DNA from 2 places in the Paenibacillus sp. FSL K6-1318 genome. Region 2 is predicted to be linked to the other one. Evidence: riboswitches for the same ligand, from Rfam matches in the RefSeq annotation. Region 2 holds a riboswitch; the other holds the start of a gene.
The links. A riboswitch is a leader RNA that binds a small molecule or an ion and turns the genes downstream of it on or off. The one in region 2 is predicted to bind FMN.
Positions count from the first base shown of each region.

Region 1: linked by a shared signal. The riboswitch ahead of ribD (bifunctional diaminohydroxyphosphoribosylaminopyrimidine deaminase/5-amino-6-(5-phosphoribosylamino)uracil reductase RibD) and the one ahead of NYE45_RS16845 (DMT family transporter) in region 2 are both predicted to bind FMN.

Region 1 is NZ_CP150270.1:4,316,960-4,323,393, reverse strand. Features, by position in the region: gene lysA (diaminopimelate decarboxylase) at 1-1,224, shown strand, start outside; gene NYE45_RS19070 (peptidylprolyl isomerase) at 1,482-1,913, shown strand; gene NYE45_RS19065 (hypothetical protein) at 2,026-3,339, shown strand; FMN riboswitch at 3,514-3,681, shown strand; gene ribD (bifunctional diaminohydroxyphosphoribosylaminopyrimidine deaminase/5-amino-6-(5-phosphoribosylamino)uracil reductase RibD) at 4,011-5,114, shown strand; gene ribE (riboflavin synthase) at 5,173-5,841, shown strand; gene NYE45_RS19050 (bifunctional 3,4-dihydroxy-2-butanone-4-phosphate synthase/GTP cyclohydrolase II) at 5,874-6,434, shown strand, end outside.
Region 2 is NZ_CP150270.1:3,846,848-3,853,281, forward strand. Features, by position in the region: gene NYE45_RS16825 (amino acid permease) at 1-242, opposite strand, end outside; gene NYE45_RS16830 (amidohydrolase family protein) at 762-2,138, opposite strand; gene NYE45_RS16835 (CGNR zinc finger domain-containing protein) at 2,250-2,801, opposite strand; gene NYE45_RS16840 (DinB family protein) at 2,939-3,439, shown strand; FMN riboswitch at 3,523-3,676, shown strand; gene NYE45_RS16845 (DMT family transporter) at 3,821-4,801, shown strand; gene NYE45_RS16850 (amidase) at 5,118-6,434, shown strand, end outside.

The sequences.
Region 1 (6,434 bases), 470 kb from region 2:
GACGAGCAATTGGTTCGCGAGCGTTGCAGAGAGTACATGGAAGCATTCCGTGCTTCCGGACTGGGCTTCCAGGTTGCTTACGCAAGTAAAGCATTCTGTGTAATGGCGATGTGTGCCCTTGCAGCTGAAGAAGGACTTTCCCTGGATGTTGTATCGGACGGTGAACTGTTTACTGCTTTGCAAGCAGGATTCCCGGCTGAGCGCATTCATTTCCACGGTAACAACAAAACGCTGGAAGAGATCGAAATGGCTCTTGATGCAGAGATCGGATGCTTTGTTGTTGATAACTTCAATGAATTGCATCTGTTGCAGGCTGTAGCAGCGGACAAAAATCGTAAAGTAAACATTTTGCTTCGTGTGACGCCTGGTGTTGAGGCACATACGCATGAATATATTTCCACTGGTCAGACGGATTCGAAATTTGGATTCGATATCGGTAATGGTACAGCATTTGAAGCCATTGAACTGGCTTCCAAGCAGTCTAACCTGGTATTGCTCGGTGTACATTCCCACATCGGTTCCCAGATCTTCGAAGTTGAAGGTTTCCAGATGGCTGTTCAACGTGTTGCTGAATTTGCAGCAAGCGTATATGAGCGTCTTAACGTTGCTTTCAAAGTGGTTAACCTTGGTGGTGGATTCGGAATCCGTTATATCGATGGAGATACGCCGCTTGAAGTTGCGCAATACGTGAAGGCTATTACAGATGCAGTTAAAAATCATTTTGCTCAAATCGGCTATGCCGTACCTGAGATCTGGGTTGAACCAGGCCGCAGCATCGTGGGTGAAGCGGGAACAACGCTGTACACCGTTGGAACAAGCAAAGACATTCCAGGTGTGCGTAAATATGTTGCCGTTGATGGTGGTATGACCGATAACCCACGTCCTGCTTTGTATGAATCCAAGTATGAAGCTGTGCTTGCCAACCGTGCGAATGAGGCTGCTCAGGAAACAGTCTCTGTTGCAGGTAAATGCTGCGAGAGTGGCGATATGCTGATCTGGGATCTGGACTTGCCAAAAGTGGAAAGTGGCGATCTGCTCGCTGTAGCTTGCACAGGTGCGTATAACTACTCCATGGCGAGCAACTACAACCGGATTCGTCGTCCAGCCGTTGTATTTGTCAAAGACGGTCAGGGGGATGTTGTGGTACGCCGTGAGACGTATCAGGATATCATCCAGAATGACCTGGTACCTGCACGTATTGGCAAACAACCAGTTACTCGCTAAGCTAATTCGTCAAAGATAATGCATTTGTTTCTGCATTGTTCAGGATATATGGATTTCACAGTCAAAGCAGATGAAAAGGGACCCTCCTTTTTCGTCTGCTTTTTGTGTACTCGGACTAAATTATGAAAAAAGTTGCCGTTTTTTTTGCGATCCAGACATTTTCGGTGTACACTAAGAAAAGTGCTGTAATGCTTGGCCCAGGGTCATGCGTTTCTGGCACCATTAACGATGGTCAATACGAAAGGAGTCATTTACATATGGCGAAACAAGCGAAAATTAAATTGGCAAACGGCGGAGAAGTTCTGATCGATCTGTTCGATCAAGAAGCTCCAAACACAGTAGCAAACTTTGAGAAACTGGCTAACTCCGGTTTCTACAATGGTCTTACATTCCACCGCGTTATCCCGGGCTTTGTAGCTCAAGGCGGATGCCCTAACGGTTCCGGTGCAGGTGGCCCAGGTTACACAATCAACTGTGAAATCAACCCGAACAAACATGAGCGCGGAACACTTGCTATGGCACATGCTGGCCGTAACACAGGTGGAAGCCAGTTCTACATCTGCTACCAACCGCAACCACATCTGGATGGACAACATACTGTATTTGGTAAAGTAACTAAAGGTATGGAGTTCGTGGACGCTTTAGAAGGTAAAGACAAAATGGAAACTGTTGAAGTTGTAGAAGCTTAATACCTTCAGCTTTACTGGATCCAATTATGAAGTGCTTCTTTTATAGAAGCACTTTTTTTATTTTTTACATGTCACGTATTCGAAATCGATGATTGGAAAGGATGAATGAACCTTGGATATCGTTAATCAGCTAAGCTTGTTAAAGCAAATTTATAGTGATCGTTCGTTGTGGGATGAAGAACTGCAGGCATCGCGACATGTCGTTCCGGATAGTGTATCCGTACAGGATCGAGAAGCGCTTGAGGCAGCCGGGCATGAACCGAATCGATTTGTGCGTCCACAACATGATGAAACGATTACTGAGCTGAAGAAACTTGCGAATCAATGGACGATAGAGGATGCAGCGCAGGCTTTTGTCTCTTCTTTGTGGTCAGCACCCATGATCTGGCGCTCGCTTCTTACGAGCAAGCTTATTGCAAGTAGTGTGCCAGAGCATGAACACACGTCTTATCCATCTTCGAGCACTTGTAAAATCTGTGGATTAAGCGTAGATCAAGCAACCGACACGACGCTGCAATGGTATTGGCGCATGACCAATGGAACTCCGTTGGACGGTGATCCCTTTGGACAAGTACTGGCACTTCGAGAGCTGTCTACAGCGCAGGAGCTTCCAATACCAAATGAATACGACCGCTGGACATTTCGTGCGGTGTTAACGGTGTTGCGCGAATTACCTCCCAAAACACGCTATAGCAAGGCAGCACTAGCGCTCAAGAAGGAACGTCTTTTGCCTACCCAAAAAGAATATGCCTACCGTGACTTGCTTGAGACGTTAGCTCTAATTGGCATACTGGATACGCCGGAACATCCCGGAATGATAACTCAATTTACGACTTACATACAGCGTGACGAGCGTCCCAATGTGCGGGTTGAAGTGCAGGCGCCTCTGGCGTGGTGGGACTCATCTGTCGGAATCAATGAGAACAACCTGAACAAGATATTCCATGATTTTGATCTGAGTAATATATTTCTTGCGGATAAGCCTGAAGAGAGTCCAGCTGTAAAGGACACGATATTAGGTGCATTGGAGAAAAAGAGAAGTGTTCGCGGGAAAGTGCCAAAGGCATCTCCTGATGCAGGTACAGGGGAGGCACAGTCTGGAGATGTGTATGCTGTTCGGGTCAGAGAAGGTGTATGGGTGACGGTGTATTGTCATGAAGTCAGAGACAAACGTGTCATCGTCGAATATCTGGATGGTGTCTTTCCAGAGATGCCGGCAAAAGCAGATTTGCATGGGACATTTCGACCGAGACCGAATGGTCGCTGGAAATGCTCCGCTATCGCGATCGATTCGACAAGTTGGGTCAGAAGAGTGACAAGAGAGTTTCCGCTTCCCACTTCGCCCCTGCAAGAACCTGATCGCATTCCATTTCATAATGCCAAAGAGTTAAAGCATATGGCGAGCTGGTGTTTTCCTGATATGTAGAATGATGCGATGGATGGTTGGATGTAAAATGCCTCCAAGCAAAAACCGTGCCTCCTTGGGAGGAAGCTGTTTTTTGTTGTTTCTTAGCTTATTAAAAGTTAGTATGTGACAAAAAGGAACAAAAAACAATTGATTTTTTGGCATTAAAGTGCTAACATCCAATTAATAACGAAAGCAATCCTTCAGGGCAGGGTGCGATTCCCTACCGGCGGTGATGCAGGAAAGTGTAAGGACACATGTCCAGTACTTGATGCAAAGTCCGTGACCTGTCTGCCTTTGGCAGATGGCTGATCTGGTGTAATTCCAGAACCGACAGTATAGTCTGGATGGGAGAAGGAGAGGTGCAGACCTAACAGGTTTGCATTCAGCAGGAGTATTGCTGCACAGTCACTATTCGTGATGTTTTGCACTGTGCAGGGAAGATCCGGATACGTCGGACAGTTCCATACATATGCCACACTATAGAAGCTCTTTACCTGTAATTGATGTTCATTAAGGTATGTGTCTATTTTCACTTGCCCGAAATGCATTTTTGGGCAAAGTGTTGGCGTGCTGTATCCATTTCACTCCTGCTGTTGACATTTGTCTCTCATCATCCCCATCGAACTGATTGTTCGACGGGGATTTTTTCATAATTAAGACTAAGACTTTAAACCGCGGGGTGAACGGATTTGGAAATGATCAATGATGAATTTTATATGGCACTGGCACTTGATATGGCGGAACGAGCACAGGGGCAGACAGGAATTAATCCGGTCGTTGGATGTGTAGTTGTGAAAGAGGGGCGTATAGTAGGCCTGGGAAGCCATCTGAAACGTGGAACCGGTCATGCGGAAGTGCATGCACTGAACATGGCAGGAAGCGACGCAGAAGGCAGTACGGTATATGTTACACTCGAGCCCTGTAGTCATTATGGCAAGACGCCACCTTGCAGTGAACGCCTGATTCATGAAAAGGTGAAACGTGTCGTGGTATGTTGTGAAGATCCAAATCCGCAAGTATCCGGCAAGGGCATAAGCATGCTCCGTCAACAAGGCATTGAAGTTGAAGTTGGTGTATTGCGTGAGCGTGGCAGACGTATGAATGAAAAATTCATTAAATTTATTACAACGGGTCTACCTTTCGTGACACTGAAGACGGCTACAACTTTGGATGGAAAGATTGCTACTCGCAGCGGAGACAGCAAGTGGATCTCCAACGAGCCTGCTCGTGAGATTGTGCATGCGCTTCGTCATCGTCACCAGGGAATTATGGTTGGCGTCGACACGGTAATCGCCGATAATCCGGAGCTTACAACCCGTTTGCAAGTGGAAGGCATTAGTCCGGTACGCATTGTGGTGGATTCCAAGCTACGTCTTCCAGTAGGTGCCAAAATGGTTAAGGATGGTCTTGCTCCAACATGGGTACTGACCACAGATGAAGCCAGTCCTGAAGCTGCTGAACGTTTGGAAGCCTACGGCGTCGAAATTATACGCTGTGGTCCTGGACCACGTGTGGATCTGTTAAGCGGACTTAGCAAGCTGGGTGAGCGTGAGATTGGTTCGATTTTGCTTGAAGGTGGAGGCACCCTTAATGGAGCCATGCTGGAGGCACGGTTGGTTGATCGACTGCTCATGTTTATCGCTCCGAAGATTGTGGGCGGTTATGATACACCTGGAAGCTTCCGCTTCGAGGGTGTGGAGCGTATGAATCAGGCGATTCAATTGAATCAGCTGGAAATCGAACAAGTTGGAGATAATATCAGCATTGGCGGTATTCCGGTGTGGCCTGAATAGATAAATGGATCATAGCAGTAAGTTAGGGTCCTCAGAAATCAACAAGGGAGGCGGCAGCATGTTTACCGGTTTGGTGGAAGAAGTCGGTCAGATTCGGCGTATTGGTCGGAAAGGCGAAGCGATGGTCCTGAATATCGGAGCTTCCGCCATCATGGACGATCTGAAGATTGGTGATAGTGTAGCAGTAAACGGCGTGTGCTTAACTGCCACAACGCTCGAAGGTGGAGGTTTTACCGCCGATGTAATGCCTGAAACGTATCGCCATACCAATCTCAGTCAGTTGCAGTCTGGCAGTAAAGTTAATCTGGAGCGAGCCATGCAATCAGGCGGCCGTTTTGGCGGACATATCGTTCAAGGCCATGTCGATGGTACTGGAGTGATCGGCAGTATAACTCGTGATCAGAACGCAATTGTGTTTGAGATCAAGCCGGAGGATCACCAGTTGTTCAAATATCTGATCCCCAAAGGGTCAGTTACACTGGATGGCATTAGCTTGACCGTTGTCCATACGTCGCAGACCGCATTCACGGTTTCCATTATCCCACATACGATTGGTGAGACTGTACTAAATGTGAAAAAGACAGGGGATACCATCAATATCGAATGCGACATTTTAGGGAAATATGTGGATCATCTGCTGCAGTATGGGAGAGGACATCAGGAGACGGGTGCTGGCAAGCCGCGCAGTATCAGTGAGGATTTTCTCGCCAATCACGGATTTGCATAAATAGAGAACAGAAATAAACTGGAGGTGGACCAATGTCAGAACAATCCATTCTGGACACAATAGAAGAAGCCATATACGATCTCATGCGTGGTAAACCCGTCATTGTTGTGGATGATGAAGATCGGGAGAATGAAGGCGATTTTATTGCTTTGGCCGAAAAGGCGACACCTGAAGTCATTAATTTCATGATTACTGAAGGTAGAGGTCTAGTCTGTGTTCCGATTACACAACAACGTGCCGACGAACTTAACCTGAAACCCATGGTTCAACAAAATACGGATTTCCATGGAACAGCTTTCACCGTCTCTGTGGATCACAAAGATACCACAACAGGTATCTCGGCACATGAACGTTCCATTACTGTAAAAGGTCTGATCGATCCTGAAGCGAAAGCCGGGGATTTCCGTAAGCCTGGTCACATGTTCCCGTTGATTGCAAAAGACGGCGGTGTGCTTCGTCGTGCAGGACATACGGAAGCAGCTGTAGACCTCGCCATCATGTGTGGTTCGTATCCCGCAGGCGTGATCTGTGAAGTGATTAAGGAAGATGGCACGATGGCCAGACTTCCGGATCTGCAGGAGATTGCTCGCAAG
Region 2 (6,434 bases):
CATAATGCGGCGAAGGCACATATGATACCTGCCAGCAAAAATGACAGTACAAGTCCCGGTCCTGCATACGTTGCGGCAGCTACACCGGTCAGTACGAAAATGCCTGTACCAATAATGGCACCTACCCCGAGTGTGGTTAAGTCCAACGGACCGAGCGCCCGTTTCAGTGCACTGTTGTTATCGCCCCCGGAGGCAATTGGTTTTTTACGAAATAATGAAGATCGTTGTTCGTTCTCACGCATAGTCATGTTCCTCTCGTCATGAATCTTGAATGTGCTATGGATGTAGCAGAGATTGGATGGCTTCCCATCTGTTCTATGAAAAAGTCATTTGTTCTATCTTATCGACCACCTATAAAAACCTAGCGAATTCTACACGTTATCGCGTTGCTTGGGTAAATTTATTTTTGGAGATCACTTATTTTGTTCTTTTTCCGCGAAAATTATCATGATCTGTTGCACGTGGTTGAATATGAAAATGGATTTAAAACAAAACTGCGTATAATTTATATTATGCGCAGTTTTTATGAGCCTAATTTTCCGCAAAAAACATCTTTGGTCCCTTGTTATCTGAAGTTAAGAAAAAGAGAGCTCTTTTCGTCTTTTTCCGCTGTATCTTCCTCCCTCATCCTGTCTAATTCGACGATATGAAGGCATGTAAAAGAGCCACATATCATTATGCGGCCCTTTATCTTTTACTATAGGTAGAGGTATATATAAAAATACGAACTGACTTCATTTCAGGTTTTTATGAAACCCGATTTAGGAAAAAGCAATTCTCTCTGCATCCGACATCCGGTATTGGGATAACAGATAATCTTTGCTCTGCATCGCCGTATGACGTATTGCGTCCAGATCAACATTAAGCAGCTTGCCCTCTCGCTTCACGAGTCTGCCTGCCACAAAGACCGTATCGACATTGGACGGATTGGCAAACTGAACGACAGCACCAATCGGATCATGGACAGGGAACAGATTCAGATCGGTGGTTCGAATCATGATCAGATCCGCTTCCTTTCCTGGGGTCAACGTACCCACCTTCTGTTCCAATCCCAATGCCTGGGCGCCAGCTGAAGTTGCAAATCTCAGTACCTGGCTGGACTGCAAGTTCAACTCACCAGGCATCTCACCCTGCTGCAGAAGTTGTTCATTCGCTCTGGATCGTTCAGCCTGAAGTGCAAACTTCATCTGGGAAAACATGTCCCCGCCTGTAGACGTTACCACATCTACACCAAGTGTAGGAGTTCCTCCATGTTCGAGAAAATGGCCGGTTGCCGGATATCCATGACCCATCATCATTTCAACCTCAGGTGTGACCGACAAGGAAGCGCCGCTATCTGCCAGCATTTTGTATTCATCCATGCCCATGGTGTTACCGTGAACGATATTCACTCGTGGACTTAACAGCCCCGCTTCATACAAGTGACTAATCGAGCGATCTACAGATCCCCAACTGCCAAATCCGGCATGCATGGAACAGATGGCATCCAGCTCTTCAGCTAGCTCGATCTCCTTCACGGTTGTATCCCAATGACTGAACTCCGGACCACGAATGGCAAGCCCATAAGTAAGCAATTGATCTCGTGATGAAAAATACCGCTCTTTGACTCTTCTCACATCATTCGAGTACGTGAGCAGACTATCCCGATTCCAGTAGTTCGTCTCACCAGCTACTCCGTGAGCAAATACTGCCCGAATCCCTGCATCCTGAAGTCCGCGAATCAGTTCATCCGTGTGCTCGGAAGAATACGGCATGCTCCAATCCAACACTGTCGTCACTCCTGCATTAAGCGCTTCCAAGGAACCGAGCAGGTTTGCAATATAACTATCTTGTGGACGAAGCTTGCTTCCCATCGCACCATAATAGAGATTTTGCAAATAGACTGGCAAGGACCAGTTGGTTCCCGCTGTTTTGACAAGTGATTCCCACACATGCCGATGTGTGTCCACGAGCCCAGGCATAATAATCATGGATGAAGCATCAATGACCTCCGCATCCGGAATATCCAGGTCGGGCTGAACCGCCGTGATCAAGGAATCCTGGATCAGAACGTCCGCCCTCTTATACTGTCCAACTCGAGCATCCATCGACAACACACAGCCATTTTTCAACAGATAACTTGTCCGCACAAGACACATCTCCCATCTGATTTGGTTTGAAAGACGATCACATCCTGCATACGAATCCGTACTGCTTCTGACTATTTTTTCGCTAGTATATATACATTATATAGTTATTGTTAATATTTTTCAATTTTGTATTTTACGTTTAGCCCGAAATCTTCTGACCTTCATCAGGTTTCCACACATCTTATCATCACAGTACTTCTGTGTTCTGCTTCGAGTATCATCATAGAACATCCAGCGACAATCCGAATTATCACAAATCCGAATCCTGCCCCCTTCTCCCTCCACCAAAGTCGTAGCAAAATCAGCAGCCACTTCAGCCATAACCTGATGCCAATGAACTTCTACGGCTACCAGTTGGAGCTTCAGTTCCTGATCAATTGTAGTCAATCTTCTTCTCACATGCCCTGCTTCCATAACGCCATTCAACCAATTACGTTCCTTATCTGTTATGGATGCTCCGGAAGATAAACGGGCTCCAAGGGACAGCAATTCATCCCGGAAGTTTCTCATCGACAACTCATCTTCTGGGGACGCAGGAACAGAAGCTTGCAGCTGCCATCGATCCAAAAAATCTTGCTGCCAGCTCGCCTTCCCGAGCCTGTCCTCTGATCGATCCCCACCACGCCAATCATGATAATCACTGTTTACAAAATCGGTCCATAACCTGTCCATATATATCCCCCGTTCATGTAACCATCTTATTAAATAAAGAAGGTTACAACTTATCCTTGATGTGTTATATTGAGTGTAACCTTATTAAGCTATTTTAGCTAGTTACACCACAATACCACTCAAGGAGGAATACATGAATGACGAAAACAACAGCATTAGATGTGTTACTTATTCAAAAGGATGATACCTGGGATCAATGCAATTGGATTGTACCTTTGTCGAAGTCCTTGGAAGGACTTACAGCGGAGCAAGCAGCTTGGGTTCCATTCTCAGGGGGATTAAGCATCTGGCAGTTGGTTAACCATATGTATTATTACAACCATCGCTTGTTATGTCGCATGCAAGGTAAGGAGCCTATTCTGCCCGCTGTAGACTCCAATGAATACACGTTTGGGAATTCTGGAGATCCAACGGACGCAGATGGATGGAATACACTGCTTCAGGGTACAACCCGATTAGCCCAACAGTTACGAGATCAATTGGCGGCGTTACAGGAGTCAGATCTTGAAGCCGCTTATATGGATTCCGAAGAAAAATGGGCACACGAACTTGCTCGCTGGGTACTCCATGATGCGTATCACGCAGGTCAGATCGTGCTTCTTCGCAGACAGCAAGGAAGCTGGAATATCATTTATTAAAAAAAAGCTTGAACTGCTAGCGCTTACAGGAATAAGATGAACTTATTAATGTTACAGCTTGTTCAACACACTATATAATTGAATAGGATCTTCGGGGTAGGGTGCAATTCCCGACCGGCGGTGATGTTCTTCGGAACCAGCCCGCGACTCGCTACATGTTCTTAACGAAGGACATCTAACGACTGACTTGGTGTGAATCCAAGGCCGACGGTACAGTCCGGATGAGAGAAGATCAACACATTGACATGCCGTTCACGGGAAGGCCTCTTTCCTGACGCATGTCCTTGGATGAGCCCCCGTTTATTTGGTATATACCAAAACGGGGGCTTTTGTCGATTTTGCCAACTGAAGATTCCGTGTTCTGACGAAGGAGTCCTGAATATGGAAAAGACATCAGCAGCATCAACGGTTTACCGCAAGGAACGAAGTAACACTGGATTCTGGCTGGTTGTGCTCGGCGCCGCCCTATGGGGTGTGGATCCACTGTTCCGTATTATTTTGCTTAAAACGATGACATCCACACAGATTGTACTGGTGGAACATATCATTGTCAGTCTCATTGCCATTCCCGTGCTGTGGAAATTCCGGGCTGATCTGAAAAACTTGCGCGCACGCCACTGGATTGCCGTGATCTTTATCTCATGGGGAGGATCAGCACTCGCAACAGTATTGTTCACCATGGCCCTTACACATAACGATCCGAACACGGTCTTGTTACTGCAAAAAATGCAGCCGCTCTTCGCCATCGTTCTGGCTAAGTTATTATTAAAAGAAACGCTGCCTCGTCGCTTTGGCGGACTTTTCTTCATTGCATTATTAGGTACGTATCTACTTACATTCGGCTTTACATTGCCGCTGGGTAACTGGGACAACTGGATTCATGCAGGCAGCCTGTTATCCCTTGGAGCCGCTGCTTTATGGGGAGGTTCAACGGTTATGGGCCGACTGATGTTAGGGCAGGCGCGTTATGAGACAGTCACCTCCCTACGCTTCGTTGTTGCTCTTCCGCTCCTGATCTTTATGACATGGAACGAAGGTGCTGCCTGGACACTCCCATCCGGGACAGGAGAACAGACTGCTGTCATCCTCAATATTCTCGGTCAGGCATTGTTACCAGGTTTGCTCAGTCTTCTGTTGTATTACAAAGGTCTGTCGTCAACCAAAGCATCTGTTGCAACACTCGCTGAACTTAGCTTCCCGATGGCGGGTGTGTTGGTGAACTGGATTGCTTTCCGCACATTGATTACATGGGAGCAGCTGCTTGGCTTTATCTTGATCTGGGTCGCCCTCTTCGCCATTTCCAAACAGCAGGAACGATCATCAACTGCATCCGATGCGGCACCGAAGCTTCGTACAGAATAAAGGGATATATCCGAGAATCACATATAAACCAATAATTAAATATAAAATAAAACCATTGCACATCGCATTAGATGAGCAGTGGTTTTTTTATTTCCATTACTCGATATTACTTGATCATTTTCTCAATTAGCATTATGAGCTATCCACCCTGTGATTTATTTCTATATCGCAAATCCTCCGCTCTTTTCCCTCCTCTCATACCGAATATCCACTTCATCGCACTACGTCCCTTCAATGTTTTGTCTTTTATCTAATCCGGTGGTACGATGACATATGGAATAATAGATGAACTATATTCAGAGAGGAACGATCAATAATGTCTTCATTCTCATATACCTCCTACGACGCCGTAGGTTTGGCTGAACTGATCCGATCCCGGGAAGTATCCCCGGTTGAAATGCTGGAAGCGGCGTTTACACGTCTTGAAGAAGTGAATCCGCAGCTTAATGCGGTCATTCGTACATATGAAACTCGTGCACGGGAGGAGGCTGGTTTGGTTCGCCCTGGAGAACAACCTTTTGCTGGTGTGCCCCTGCTTCTGAAAGATATTTCGCAATCCTTGGAAGGTGAATTTCTGACCTCAGGCTCACGTTTGTTCAGTGAGCATCGGGCATTACGTAATTCCAATTTTGTCACTCGACTGCGTGATGCAGGTTTTATCATCATAGGACATACCAATACGCCTGAATTTGGTTTGAAAAATATTACCGAGCCCCGTCTTCATGGTGCAACTCGCAATCCATGGAATATTAATCACTCCCCAGGCGGTTCAAGTGGCGGTGCCGCCGCCGCTGTAGCTTCCGGTATCGTTCCTCTTGCCGGAGCCAGTGACGGAGGCGGTTCGATCCGTATCCCGGCTTCTTTTAGCGGCTTGTTTGGTCTGAAACCAACTCGCGGACGCACACCTGTAGGACCAGGAGTTGGTCGCCAATGGCAAGGCGCATCGATTGATTTCGCCTTATCCCGCTCAGTTCGTGACAGTGCTGCGTTGCTTGATACTTTGCAAGTCATTCAGCCTGAAGCCGCGTTCCATGCTCCACTCTTTCCAGGCAGTTACTTGGCAGATATGAGCTATCCACATCAACGCAAACTGAAAATTGCGTATACAACAGATTCGCCTGTGGGCACACCTGTCAGCGCAGAAGCCAAAGAATCGGTATACAAGCTCGTTCGCTGGTTGGAAGAACAAGGTCATCATGTTGAAGAAAAGCTGAGTCCCGTCAACGGAGTCCGGTTAATGGAGAATTATTACATGATGAACAGCGGTGAGATGGCCGCAATGATCTCTTCCATGGAAAGATCTATGGGCCGGGTTCTGACCTCTGATGATATGGAGATTGAATCCTGGGTTCTGGCTGAAGCTGGAAAAAAGGTGTCCGCTGCCGAATTTGTACATAGTCTGGCTGAATGGGATGTAGCTGCAGCGCAGATGTCCACTTTGTTTGAACGCTATGACTTCTACGTCACTCCTGTTAATGCTTTTTCTGCACCTAAGATTGGAGAGTTAACACCTCATGACGAACAGATTCGTAATCTCATGCGGATTACTGAATTGGACAAGACCGAGCAGCAGCAACTCATCTATGAGATGTTTGAGCCAAGTCTTACGTATACTCCGTTCACCCAGCTCGCG